One region of the Streptomyces sp. NPDC005863 genome, then DNA from elsewhere that is predicted to be linked to it. Evidence: riboswitches for the same ligand, from Rfam matches in the RefSeq annotation. Region 1 holds a riboswitch; the other holds the start of a gene.
The links. A riboswitch is a leader RNA that binds a small molecule or an ion and turns the genes downstream of it on or off. The one in region 1 is predicted to bind thiamine pyrophosphate.
Positions count from the first base shown of each region.

Region 2: it holds a riboswitch for thiamine pyrophosphate, as region 1 does, so the genes downstream of both, ACFYO9_RS00435 (thiamine ABC transporter substrate-binding protein) here and thiC (phosphomethylpyrimidine synthase ThiC) in region 1, are expected to answer to the same signal.

Region 1 covers NZ_JBIAII010000007.1:249,483-256,518, forward strand. The annotation lists gene ACFYO9_RS24920 (YibE/F family protein) at 1-1,553, opposite strand, end outside; TPP riboswitch at 1,625-1,779, shown strand; gene thiC (phosphomethylpyrimidine synthase ThiC) at 1,772-3,571, shown strand; gene ACFYO9_RS24930 (hypothetical protein) at 3,866-4,771, opposite strand; gene ACFYO9_RS24935 (metallophosphoesterase) at 4,952-6,037, opposite strand; gene ACFYO9_RS24940 (LacI family DNA-binding transcriptional regulator) at 6,289-7,036, opposite strand, start outside.
Region 2 covers NZ_JBIAII010000001.1:115,765-122,800, reverse strand. The annotation lists gene tsf (translation elongation factor Ts) at 1-470, shown strand, start outside; gene pyrH (UMP kinase) at 657-1,418, shown strand; gene frr (ribosome recycling factor) at 1,576-2,133, shown strand; gene ACFYO9_RS00445 (phosphatidate cytidylyltransferase) at 2,166-3,275, shown strand; gene rlmN (23S rRNA (adenine(2503)-C(2))-methyltransferase RlmN) at 3,372-4,478, shown strand; TPP riboswitch at 4,520-4,636, shown strand; gene ACFYO9_RS00435 (thiamine ABC transporter substrate-binding protein) at 4,713-5,798, shown strand; gene ACFYO9_RS00430 (ABC transporter permease) at 5,774-7,036, shown strand, end outside.

The sequences.
Region 1 (7,036 bases):
CCGGCACCCACGCCCGACCCGACACCCGCACCAGCCCCAACACCCGCACCAGCCCCACCCCCGGCACCTACACCCCCAGCACCACCACCACCCCCGGCACCACCACCCCCGGTACCGACACCCAGCCCGGAGGCCGCACCGCTCCCCGAGCCGGATGTGCGGTCCGCCGAGACGACCAGGGCGGCCAGCGCGGTTGTCACCGGCACCGAGGCGACCAGGCCGATCGAGCCGATGAGGGTACGCACGATCTCCTCGGCGACCAATTCGCTGTTGGCCACCGTGCCCACACTGGACTGGGCGATGGAGAAGAGCAGAAGGAGGGGCAGCGCGGCGCCCGCGTAGGCGAGGACGAGGGTGTTGACGACCGAGGCGATGTGGTCGCGGCCGATGCGGATGCCCGCCCGGTAGAGGCCGCGCCAGCCCATCGTCGGGTTGGCCTGATGCAGTTCCCAGACGGCGGAGGTCTGGGTGACCGTCACGTCGTCGAGGACGCCGAGCGAGCCGATGATGACGCCCGCGAGGAGGAGGCCGCTCATGTCGATGGACGGGTACAGGCCATGGATGAGGCCGGTGTTGTCGTCCGTGTTGCCGGTCAGCGAGGCCCAGCCGATGAAGAGGGAGCCGAGAAAACCGATCAGGAGGAGGGAGATGAGCGTGCCGAGCACCGCGACCGACGTACGGGCCGTGAGGCCGTGGCAGAGATAGAGCGCGATCAGCATGATGGCGCTCGCCCCGATCACCGCCACCACCAGCGGGTTCGAGCCCTGCAGGATGGCCGGCAGGATGAAGAAGGTGAGCACCAGGAAGCTGATGGCGAGGGCGACCAGGGCCATCACGCCGCGCAGCCGGCCCACCACGACGACGGCGAGGGCGAAGATGCCGGCGAGCAGCGCCATAGGGAGCTTGCGGTTCACGTCGGTGACGGAGTACTGGAGGCCTTCGGGGGCCTTGGGTTCGTAGGCGACCACCACCTTCTGACCCTGTTTCAGTTGCCGGGGGGAGTCCGGCTGGATGATCTCGGTGAAGGTGCGGCCCGTGTCGTCGCCGCTGGTGACCTCGACCGTGGCCCGCTTGCAGGTGCCCGCCGCCCGGGACTGCGCGGACTGGCCTTCGGCGGTGGAGGTGTCGCCGTTCGGCGGGGTCTGCGAGGGGTTGAGGTCCTTGCAGGGGAGCTCCTGCATCTTCGTGACCTTCGCCGACTGGGTCTGCCGGTCGAAGCCGACGCCGGTGCGCTCGTGCCCGGGTGTGCCTCCCGGCCACAGCACCGCCAGGCCCACGACGACCGCGGCGGCGAAGGGGATCAGGATCGCGGCGATGACCTTGCGCAGATGCTGGGAGACGGGGGCGGCCGGACCGTGACTGTGCGAGTGGCCGTGACCTCCGTTGCCGTGACCGCCGTGACCGCCGTCTCCATGCCCGCCATGATCTCCGTTGCCGTGCACGCCGTGACCGTGTTCAGGGGGCGTGGCGTGACGGTCGGAGGGTGGGACGGGGGCGGGGTGTCCGGATGGGGGGTGAGAGGGCGGCGGGAGCGGCGGCTCTGTGGTGGTCACTGCCCGATCATCGCAAGAACGGAGGGGGCCCTCTGTTCAGCGCGCCCGACATGACGCTAGCGTGGAGCCACCTTTGCAATCGCGGGAGCTCGGAGCACCGGGCTGAGAGGGCGCTGACCTCCGTACGAAACGGCACGAATGTGCACGAGCCGTACGGGATCCGCTGCGTCGACCGCCGAACCTGTTACCGGGTAATGCCGGCGTAGGGAGTAGGTCTCATGACCACATCGGACGCACGCACGCCTGCCTCCAGCAGCGACAACAGCACCGCCGCAGCTGACGAGGCCGGGAAGTCCATCGGCTGGCACAAGGCGTATGTCGAGGGTTCGCGCCCCGACCTGCGCGTGCCGGTCCGCCAGGTGCACCTGACCAACGGCAAGGCCGTCACCCTGTACGACACCTCAGGTCCGTACACCGACCCGTCGGCCGAGACCGACGTCCGCCGCGGTCTGCCGCCGCTGCGGGAGAACTGGATCATCGCCCGCGGCGACACCGAGGAGTACGTCGGACGGCCGCCCCGGCCCGAGGACGACGGGCTCAAGCACACCTCACCGCGAGGTGGCCTCAAGAACCTCGACGCGGTCTTCCCCGGCCGCCCCCGTCAGCCGCGCCGCGCCCGCGAGGGGCAGGCGGTGACGCAGCTCGCGTACGCGCGCCGCGGCGAGATCACGCCCGAGATGGAGTTCATCGGGATCCGCGAGAACCTCGACCCCGAGGTCGTGCGGGCGGAGGTCGCCGCGGGGCGCGCGGTGATCCCGGCGAACGTCAACCACCCGGAGATCGAGCCGATGATCATCGGCAAGAAGTTCCTGGTGAAGGTGAACGCCAACATCGGGAACTCCGCGGTCACCTCGTCCATCGAGGAGGAGGTGGACAAGATGACGTGGGCGACCAAGTGGGGCGCCGACACGGTCATGGATCTGTCCACCGGCCGCAACATCCACACCACCCGCGAGTGGGTCCTGCGCAACTCCCCCGTGCCGATCGGCACCGTGCCGCTCTACCAGGCCCTGGAGAAGGTCGACGGCAAGGCCGAGGAGCTGACCTGGGAGATCTACAAGGACACGGTCATCGAGCAGGCCGAGCAGGGCGTGGACTACATGACGGTGCACGCGGGAGTGCGCCTTCCGTACGTGCCGCTCACCGCGCGCCGCAAGACCGGCATCGTCTCGCGCGGCGGTTCGATCATGGCGGCCTGGTGTCTGGCGCACCACAAGGAGAGCTTCCTCTACGAGCACTTCGAGGAGCTCTGCGAGATCCTCGCGGCGTACGACGTGACGTACTCGCTGGGTGACGGGCTGCGGCCCGGTTCGATCGCGGACGCCAACGACGAGGCGCAGTTCGCCGAGCTCAGGACGCTCGGGGAACTCAACACGATCGCCAAGCGTCACAACGTACAGACGATGATCGAGGGCCCCGGGCACGTCCCGATGCACAAGATCAAGGAGAACATCGACCTTCAGCAGGAGATCTGCGAGGAGGCGCCGTTCTACACGCTCGGCCCGCTGACCACGGACATCGCGCCCGCCTACGACCACATCACCTCCGGCATCGGCGCCGCGATGATCGGCTGGTGGGGCACGGCGATGCTCTGTTACGTCACCCCCAAGGAGCACCTGGGCCTGCCCAACCGGGACGACGTGAAGACCGGTGTCATCACGTACAAGATCGCGGCGCACGCGGCGGACCTCGCCAAGGGGCATCCGGGCGCGCAGGACTGGGACGACGCGCTCTCGGACGCGCGCTTCGAGTTCCGCTGGGAGGACCAGTTCAATCTGGCCCTCGACCCGGTCACGGCACGGGAGTTCCACGACGAGACGCTGCCGGCCGAGCCCGCCAAGACGGCGCACTTCTGCTCGATGTGCGGGCCGAAGTTCTGCAGCATGAAGATCTCGCAGGACATCCGGCGTCAGCACGGCGGCGATCTCGGTGAGGCGGACATCGAGGCGGGGATGGAGCAGAAGTCCAAGGAGTTCGTGGCGGCGGGCAACCGGGTCTACCTGCCGATCGCCGACTGACCGACCGCGCGGGCGGGCCGGCCGCAAGGGACGAGGCAGCCGCAAGAGACGAGGCAGCCGCAACGGACGCGGCAGCCGCAACGGAACGCCACCGGCACCCGGCCGGTGGCGTCCCACCACGTTCCACCACGCCCACCGCGGCCTGCGCAGGGCAAACCGCCCACCTGGCGTCGTCGTCCTGTCGCCGTCGGCGCGCCTCCCCTGCGCGTCCGACCTGGACGACGCCTCCCCGAGCGTCACCGCTCGCCATTCGCCGGCGGCGACACTTCGACAGCGGACCCGGACCCGGGCCCGCTACTCCGGCTTGTGGTCGGGCCCGCCGAAATCGGGGCTGGAGAAGTCGGGGCTCGAGTAGCTCGGCCGCGAACCCGCGGCCGGGCCACCCTCCGGGCTGCTGAACCCCGGCCGGTGATAACCGAGTTGCGGCATCCGGCCGTGACCGCCGGAGGCGCCCGCCCCGGCCCCGGAACCCGACGCCGACGTCCGGGCGGCGGGAGCCGCGCCCGGGTCGGTCAGCGCCTCGCGGAGGAACGGCACGACGCCGCGTTCGAGGAGCGCCCGGCCCCAGTCCTCTCTGGCGCGGGAGACCTCCTCGTACCGCTCGCCGTGCAGTTCGGCCTGGAGCGAGGTGGAGCCGTTGCGCAGAGCGGTCAGGAGCAGACCGACCGCCGCGACCAGGATGCCCCCGGCGGTGAGCGCGCCGAACAGCCAGCCCACCGTGAGCAGGGTGTCCGCGAAGGCGGGCTCCGGGGTGAGCATCTTCAGGATGTAGCCGACGAGCAGGAAGATCGCGGCGGCCGCCCCGGCGAGGACGGGTGCGAGGACCGCGACGACGGCGATCGCCCCGGCTCCCGCTGCCGCCGGTTCCGCCACCTCGCCCATCGTGGTGGCGAGGCTGAGGCCGCCGGAGCCCGACTCCGCGGCGCTCTGTCCGTTCCCTTCACGGATCGATGTGGACGTCGGTCGAGGTTCGCGCAACTCCTCGCGAACCTGCACGTAGTGCGCGTACTCGGCCGCTGCCGCAGCCGTGATCAGTGCTGTCGCGTTCAGGGCCATGGTGCGCAGTTGTTCGGTGTTGAGCCGCTGGCCTACTGCGGCGAGTTCGGGACGGTCAGGTGCGTTGCGCAGCGCCTCGTCGAGGATCCGCTCGTACTCGGGGCGGTCCTCATTGAGCAGGTGTGGAGCGCTGTTCATGTGCATCCCCCGATGCTCCGTAGGGCTGAGGCTCGCATGGCTACGAGCCGTTGGGCAGAAACGGAGGGGAGCCTGCTACGGATAAGCCGATGGTAGAGCCGTGACCGCGTGCGGTGACAGGGGGTTTCCGGAAATTGCCCCCCTGGCCAGCGTGATCGTGTAGGGGGGCGCCTGCCCAGGTAACGCTCAGATACCCAGGGGGAGTTGGCGGACCAGTAGCTTTCCGGCCATGGTCACTCCGCCGTCCATGGCGATGGCGAGACCGTCGGCGTAGACGTGCGGGCCCTCGATGACGGGGCCGCCGCCGTCCGACTCGTCCTCGGAGCCGACGTCGCCCAGGAGGTACGGGATGGGGCTGTGGCCGTGGACGATGCGTGTGCCGCCGTAGACGTCCAGGAGTTCGCGGGCGGCCGAGGGGCCCGACTCGTCGCGGAAGGCGAAGCGCTTGGTGAACTTGCGGAAGAGGTCCCAGCACTCGTCGGCGTCATTGCGCGTGAGGGTCTCCCGGATGGTGTCGTTCACCGCCTCGATCGAGTCGCCGTAATCCAGATAGGCGGTCGTGTCGGAGTGCACGAGCAGGTGGCCGTCGGCCTCCTCCATCGCGTCCAGGCGGGCCATCCACTGCAGGTGGTGGTCCTCCAGGCGCTCCATGTCGGACTTCTGCCCGCCGTTGAGCAGCCAGGCCGCCTGGAAGGTGGCGGTGCCCGCGCCGGAGTTGACGGGGGTGTCGCCGAACCGCTTGGCGCCGAGCAGGAGCAGCTCGTGGTTGCCCATCAGCGCCTTGCAGTAGCCGCCGGCGGCGGCGGCCTCGGCGGACAGTCGCATCACGAGGTCGATGACGCCGATGCCGTCGGGCCCGCGGTCGGTGAAGTCGCCGAGGAACCACAGGCGCGCGTTGCCCGCGGCCCAGTTGCCCTCGGCGTCGACGAGGCCCTGCTCCTGGAGGGCCGCGACGAGCTCGTCCAGATATCCGTGCACGTCGCCGACGACGAACAGCGGTCCGTGCTCGTCGCCCGGCCGCGGCTGCGGGGGCTCCGGCATGACCTGGACCTGCACCTGGACGGTGTCGCCCCGGTTGATGACCGGCAGGTCGCGCTGGGTCGGGGTGTAGCCGTCACCCGGCCCCTCACCAGGCCCTTCGCCCGGCGCCTCGGCGGGCGCGCCGGGGCTCACCGGGCCGGGGCCGGTCGTCTCATGGACGTACGCCGGTACGCGGAAGTCGCGCAGCGTCGCCGTCCGCACATCGGGTCCCTGACCGGCCCCCTGAGTCATCGACCCCTCCACCACCATTGCGCCGCATCTGCACCGAGATCGGACTGCCTGGTCGCAGCGGCCCTCGGTGTCGTCCGCCCATCATAGGAATGCGGCTCCCGCTGTGTGGTGCACCAGGGGTGGTGAATCGGTCCCGGACCCCGGTTCACCGCGGATTTCTCCCGAATTGGGCAGAGGTTTCCCCCTGATTCCCCCCTGGCCGGGGGGAGGAAGTCGGCCTCTGCCCGTTGCCGGGGTCCGGGCGGGAGCGGTCAGCCGTGTCCGGAGGAGCGGGGCGGGCTGACCGTCGTGCGCGGTGGACGTCGCTCGGACGAGGTGCGCACGATCAGTTCGGTCGGTATCACCTGCTCGACGGGCCGGCCCGCGTCCAGGCCCTCGATGGCGTCGATCAGGAGCTGGACGACGGCCGTGCCGATCCGCCGCGGTTTAAGCGAGAGCGTGGTGATGGGCGGCTCCGTGGTGGCGTACACCGTGGACTCGCTGCAGCAGACGAGCAGCAGATCGTCGGGGACGCGCAGGCCGTACCGCCGGGCGGCGGCGAGCAGGTCGGTGCCGTTGGGGTCGAAGAGGCCGTAGACGGCGTCGGGCCGGTCGGGCCTGGCGAGCAGCCGGTCGGCGGCGACGGCGCCCGCGCACGGGTCGTGCGCGGGATAGGACTCGTAGACCGGGTCCTGGCCGACGCGTTCGCACCAACGCAGGTAGGCGGTGGTGGAGAGGTGGGTGTACGTGTCCGTGGTGGTGCCGGTGAGGAGGCCGATCCGGCGGGCGCCGGCGGCGGCGAGGTGGTCGAGGATCCCCAGGACCGCCGCCTCGTGGTCGTTGTCGACCCAGGCGGTGACCGGGAGCGAACCCGCCGGGCGGCCGTCGGAGACCACCGGCAGACCCTGCCGGACCAGTTCGCTGACCACGGGATCGTGGTCGGAGGGGTCGACGACGACGGTGCCGTCGAGGGCTACGTTCGACCACACGTCGACGGGGCTGCGGCGTGAGGTGGCGGGC
Region 2 (7,036 bases), on a different contig from region 1:
CCGTCCAGGCGTACGTCGACGAGGCCAACGCCAACCTCGGCGAGAAGATCGTCCTGGACCGCTTCGCGCAGTTCTCGGGCGCGTACGTCGCCGCGTACATGCACCGCACGATGCCCGACCTGCCCCCGCAGATCGGTGTCCTCGTCGAGCTCGACAAGGCCGACGCCGACGTGGCCAAGGGCATCGCCCAGCACATCGCCGCCTTCGCGCCGAAGTACCTCTCCCGCGAGGACGTCCCGGCGGACGTCGTCGAGTCGGAGCGTCGCGTCGCCGAGGAGACCACGCGCGCCGAGGGCAAGCCCGAGGCCGCCCTCCCGAAGATCGTCGAGGGTCGCGTCAACGGCTTCTTCAAGGAGGCCACCCTCCTCGGCCAGCCGTACGCGCTGGACAACAAGAAGTCGGTCGAGAAGGTTCTCGCCGAGGCCGGTGTCACCCTGAAGCGCTTCTCGCGCATCAAGGTCGGCATCTGAGTCCGTACCGCGATCGACGGTAGACCCCGCTAGGGTCGACAGCGGTCGCCCGCGCACGGTCCTCGTGTGCGACGTACGACCGCAGGATCTGACGAGGAGGCCACTGCCGAGCATGGGATGCGAACGACACCCCCGCCGGCAGTGGCCTTCTTCGCATGTGTGCCAAGTAAGAGAAGCGAGAACCACATGACCACCAAGGCCGACTCGAAGAGTGACGACGACAAAGTTGCCGGACGCTTTCTGCTGAAGCTCTCCGGCGAGGCGTTCGCCGGTGGAGGCGGCCTCGGGGTCGACCCCGACGTGGTGCACGCCATCGCCCGTGAGATCGCGGCGGTCGTACGGGACGGCGCGCAGGTCGCCGCCGTCATCGGCGGCGGCAACTTCTTCCGCGGCGCCGAGCTCCAGCAGCGCGGCATGGACCGGGCCCGCTCGGACTACATGGGCATGCTCGGCACCGTCATGAACTGCCTCGCCCTGCAGGACTTCCTGGAGAAGGAAGGCATCGACTGCCGCGTCCAGACCGCCATCACGATGGGCCAGGTCGCGGAGCCGTACATCCCGCTGCGTGCCGTGCGCCACCTGGAGAAGGGCCGTGTGGTCATCTTCGGTGCGGGCATGGGCATGCCGTACTTCTCCACCGACACCACCGCCGCGCAGCGCGCCCTGGAGATCGGCGCCGAGGCGCTGCTCATGGGCAAGAACGGCGTGGACGGGGTCTACGACTCCGACCCCAGGACCAACCCGGACGCGGTGAAGTACGACGCGCTCGGCTACGGCGAGGTCATCACCCAGGACCTGAAGGTCGCCGACATGACCGCGATCACGCTGTGCCGGGACAACAAGCTGCCCATCCTGGTCTTCGAGCTGCTCTCCGAGGGCAATATCGCCCGGGCCGTCAAGGGTGAGAAGATCGGCACACTCGTGGGCGACCAGGGAAGCCGGGCCTGACCCCAGGGACCTGGGCCTGCCTCAAGCGACGGGCGCGAGACGTCACTTGAGAGGGATGGACAAAGCCCTGCCGGTCGGACACCGTGCAGGAAAGAGACGCGACGCAGCCGGCCGCCCCGTGCTAGCCGGGCCTACTCAAGACACGCAGGAGCAAGTGGTGATCGAAGAGACCCTCCTCGAGGCCGAGGAGAAGATGGAGAAGGCCGTCGTGGTCGCCAAGGAGGACTTCGCCGCGATCCGCACCGGCCGTGCGCACCCGGCGATGTTCAACAAGATCGTGGCGGACTACTACGGCGCGCTGACGCCGATCAACCAGCTGGCCTCGTTCTCGGTGCCCGAGCCGCGGATGGCCGTGGTGACCCCGTTCGACAAGAGCGCGCTGCGCAACATCGAGCAGGCGATCCGCGACTCCGACCTCGGCGTCAACCCGAGCAACGACGGCAACATCATCCGGGTGACGTTCCCCGAGCTGACCCAGGACCGCCGCAAGGAGTTCATCAAGGTCGCCAAGACCAAGGCCGAGGACTCCAAGATCTCGATCCGTTCGATCCGTCGCAAGGCCAAGGAGGCCCTCGACAAGGCGATCAAGGACGGCGACATCGGCGAGGACGAGGGCCGCCGCGGCGAGAAGGAGCTCGACGACACCACCGCGAAGTACGTCACGCAGGTGGACGAGCTGCTCAAGCACAAGGAAGCCGAGCTGCTCGAAGTCTGAGGCTCGAGTCCGAGGAATCAGGGAACCGATTCGTGAACGACTCTTCCTGGGGGGCGCCGCCCAGAGCCGGGTATTGGGGGCCGCCCGACCAGGGACCCGGTCAGGGGGCGACCCCGCCAGGTCCCGCGTACGATGCGCAGGACGCGCTGTTTCCGTCCGAGACGCAGCCCATGCCCATCGTGCCCGACGTACCCGTGACCGGCTCACACCAGGACGACGGCCGGGGGGCCACTCGGACGGGCGGCCCCCTGTACCGTGACGAGCCCTCGCAGGAGCCCATGCCCAGCGCACCACAGCCGCAGCCGGCCCCGGCCGCCCCGCAGAAGAAGAGCGCGGGCCGCGACCTCGGGGCGGCCATAGGAGTCGGTGTGGGACTCGGCGCGGTGATCGTCGCGTCGCTGTTCATCGTGAAGGCCGTCTTCATCGGCGTCATAGCGGTGGCCGTCGTCGTCGGCCTCTGGGAGCTCACCTCGCGGCTCGAGGAGCGCAAGGGCATCAAGGCGCCGCTCGTGCCGCTCGCGGTGGGTGGCGCGGCGATGGTCGTCGCCGGTTACGTGCGCGGGGCCGAGGGTGCGTGGGTCGCGATGGCCCTCACCGCGCTCGCGGTCCTCGTCTGGCGGATGACCGAGCCGCCCGAGGGCTATCTGAAGGACGTCACGGCGGGGGTCTTCGCGGCCTTCTACGTCCCGTTCCTCGCGACGTTCGTGGCGCTGATGCTCACCGCCGACGACGGCCCGTACCGGGTGCTCACCTTCCTGCTCCTGACCGTGGTCAGCGACACGGGGGCGTACGCGATCGGCTGGCGCTTCGGCAAGCACAAGCTGGCGCCGCGCATCAGCCCCGGCAAGACCCGCGAGGGCCTGGTCGGCGCGGTCACCTTCGCGATGGCGGCGGGCGCGCTCTGTCTGCAGTTCCTCATCGACGACGGCGCCTGGTGGCAGGGCCTGGTGATCGGCTTCGCGGTCGCGGCGAGCGCGACGCTCGGTGACCTCGGCGAGTCGATGATCAAGCGGGACCTCGGCATCAAGGACATGGGCACGCTGCTGCCGGGCCACGGCGGCATCATGGACCGCCTGGACTCGCTCCTTCCGACGGCGCCCGTGGTGTGGCTGCTGCTCGTTCTCTTTGTCGGGTCAGGCTGAGGTGCACATCGTCTGACCTGCGTGTTCGTGGGTGAGGGGTCCGTTGTCCACAGGGCGGCGGGCCCCTCCTCGTATGTCTGCGACACTGGAAGGACCATGCCTGTACCCGGAGAACTCACCTTCGTCGCGCCCCGCGGAGCCAAGAAGCCGCCGCGGCACCTCGCCGACCTCACGCCCGCCGAGCGGAAGGAAGCCGTCGCCGCCACCGGCGAGAAGCCGTTCCGCGCCAAGCAGCTCTCGCAGCACTACTTCTCGCGGTATGCGCACGACCCGGCCGAGTGGACCGACATCCCGGCCGGGGCGCGCGAGAAGCTGCGGGAGGCGCTGCTGCCCGATCTGATGTCCGTGGTGCGGCACATCAGCTGTGACGACGACACGACCCGCAAGACGCTCTGGCGGCTCTTCGACGGGACGCTCGTCGAGTCCGTCCTGATGCGCTACCCGGACCGGGTCACCATGTGCATCAGCTCCCAGGCGGGCTGCGGCATGAACTGCCCGTTCTGCGCCACCGGACAGGCCGGCCTGGACCGGAACCTGTCGACCGGCGAGATCGTGCACCAGATCGTGGACGGCATGCGGGCGCTGCGGGACGGCGAGATCCCGGGCGGGCCCGCGCGGCTCTCCAACATCGTCTTCATGGGCATGGGCGAGCCGCTGGCCAACTACAACCGGGTGACCGGCGCGATCCGCCGGCTCACCGACCCGGAGCCGGACGGCCTCGGCCTCTCGCAGCGCGGGATCACGGTGTCGACGGTGGGGCTCGTGCCCGCCATCCACCGGCTCTCCGACGAGGGCTTCAAGTGCCGCCTCGCGATCTCGCTGCACGCGCCGGACGACGAGCTGCGCGACACCCTCGTCCCGGTGAACACGCGCTGGCAGGTGCGCGAGGTGCTCGACGCGGGCTGGGAGTACGCCGCGAAGTCGGGCCGTCGCCTCTCCATCGAGTACGCGCTGATCAGGGACATCAACGACCAGGCATGGCGTGGTGACCGGCTCGGGCGGATGCTCAAGGGCAAGCCGGTGCACGTCAACCTGATCCCGCTGAACCCGACGCCGGGCTCGAAGTGGACCGCCTCGCGGCCCGAGGACGAGAAGGCGTTCGTGGAGGCCATCGCCGCCCATGGCGTGCCGGTCACCATCCGGGACACCCGGGGCCAGGAGATCGACGGAGCGTGCGGCCAGCTCGCCGCGGCCGAGAGGTAGTCTGACGGGCGTGCGGGCGTACGCCTCGTACACACATCTGCATATTCCGACAGGGGAGCGCCACAGCGCTGAGAGTGCGGCACCTTGGACAGGTGGGCCGCAGACCCTCTGAACCTCGCCCAGGTCATTCTGGGTAGGAAGTTCGGGCATCACTCAAGCTGTAGCGTCCTGCCCGCGTGCCCCCGGCCCGCGGGCAGGGCCGCGTCTCTTCCTGGTCACCCAGGAGGAAATCCAGTGAGCACCACCAAGAAGGTCACGTCCACCGCGGTGGCGGTGGGCATCGGGCTCGTCGCCCTCTCCGCGTGCGGCAGCTCCGACGGCGGGTCGGGGAAGACCGACTCCAAGACCGTCACCCTCGTCAGCCACGACTCCTTCAACGTCTCCAAGGACGTGCTGAAGGACTTCGAGAAGCGGTCCGGGTACAAGGTCAGGGTCCTGAAGGACGGCGACGCGGGCGCCGCCGTGAACAAGGCGATCCTCTCCAAGGACAACCCGCAGGGCGACGTCTTCTTCGGCGTCGACAACACCCTGCTGTCGCGGGCGCTCGACAACGGGCTCTTCCAGCCGTACGAGGCCAAGGGCGCGGAGAAGATCAAGCCGGAGTTCCGCGTCGACGGGGACAAGCACCGGGTCACGCCCGTCGACAGCGGCGACATCTGCGTGAACTACGACAAGAAGTACTTCGCCGACAAGAAGCTGGCGCCGCCGAAGTCCTTCGAGGACCTGACGAAGCCCGCGTACAAGAACCTGCTCGTCACCGAGAACACCTCGACGTCGTCGCCCGGCCTCGGCTTCCTGCTCGGCACCGCCGCGAAGTACGGCGACCAGGGCTGGGAAGGCTACTGGAAGAAGCTCAAGGCCAACGGCGTCAAGGTCGTCGACGGCTGGGAGCAGGCCTACAACGAGGAGTTCTCCGGGTCGGCCGGCGGCAAGAAGGCCAAGGGCGACCGGCCGCTCGTCGTCTCCTATGCCTCCTCGCCGCCCGTCGAGGTGCTCTACGGGAAGCCGCAGCCCAAGGAGGCGCCGACCGGCGTCGCCACCGGCACCTGCTTCCGTCAGGTGGAGTACGCGGGCCTGCTCAGCCACGCGGGCAACACCAAGGGCGGCAAGGCGCTCCTGGACTTCCTCGCGGGCCGGAAGTTCCAGGAGGACATGCCGCTGAACATGTTCGTGAACCCGGTGCGCGAGGGCGCGAAGCTGCCCGCGCTCTTCACCGAGCACGGCGTCACGGTCGACAAGCCGCAGACCATGGATCCGAAGAAGATCGCCGACAATCGCGAGCCGTGGATCAAGTCGTGGACCTCGCTCGTACTGAAGTAGCGGCCAAGGCGAAGCCCCGCGAGGGCGCCGGCCCGGGGAGTGCGGCGCGGCTCGGCCTGATGGCCCTGCCCGTCGCGTTCTTCGCGCTCTTCTTCGCCTACCCGGTCACGGCGATCGTCGCGCGCGGGCTGCACATCGACGGCGGCTGGCGGTTCGGCCGGATCGTGGACGTCCTCGGGCAGTCCGACATCCGGCACGTGCTGTGGTTCACCACCTGGCAGGCGCTCGCCTCGACCGCGCTCACGCTGCTGATCGCGCTCCCCGGCGCGTACGTCTTCGCGCGCTTCGACTTCCCCGGCAAGCAGGTGCTGCGGGCGGTCGTCACCGTGCCGTTCGTGCTGCCCACGGTCGTCGTCGGGACCGCGTTCCTCGCGCTGATCGGGCGCGGCGGGCTCTTCGACGAGCTGTGGGGGGTGCGTCTGGACACCACGGTCTGGGCGATCCTCCTCGCGCACGTCTTCTTCAACTACGCGGTCGTCGTGCGCACCGTCGGCGGGCTCTGGTCCCAGCTCGACCCGCGCCAGGAGGAGGCCGCGCGGATGCTCGGCGCCTCGCGCTGGACGGCGTGGCGGACGGTGACGCTCCCCGCCCTTGGCCCCGCGGTGGCCGCCGCCGCGCTCATGGTCTTCCTCTTCACCTTCACCTCATTCGGCGTCGTGCAGATCCTCGGCGGACCCGCGTACTCGACGCTCGAAGTGGAGATCTACCGGCAGACCGCCCAGCTCCTCGACCTGCCGACGGCGGCCGTCCTGACCATCGTGCAGTTCGTGGCGGTGGGCCTGATCCTCGCCATCCACGCGTGGACGGTGCGGCGGCGCGAGAGCGCGCTGAAGCTCGTCGACGCCTCGGCGGTGGCGCGCCGTCCGCGCGGCGCCGGACAGTGGACGCTGCTCGGCGCCGTCCTGGCGACGGTCGCCCTGCTGATCCTGCTGCCGCTCGGGGTGCTGATCCAGCGCTCCCTCGACGGCCCCGACGGCTACGGATTCACCTACTACCGGGAGCTGACCTCGGCGGACGGCGGCGCCTTCCTCGTGCCGCCGATCGAGGCGATCGGGAACTCGCTGCAGTACGCGGTCGTGGCCACCGCCATCGCCGTCGTCATCGGAGGTCTCGCCGCCGCCGCGCTCACCCGGCGCGCCGGGCGGCTCGTGCGCGGGTTCGACGCGCTGCTCATGCTGCCGCTCGGGGTCTCCGCGGTGACCGTCGGCTTCGGCTTCCTGATCACCCTGGACAAGCCG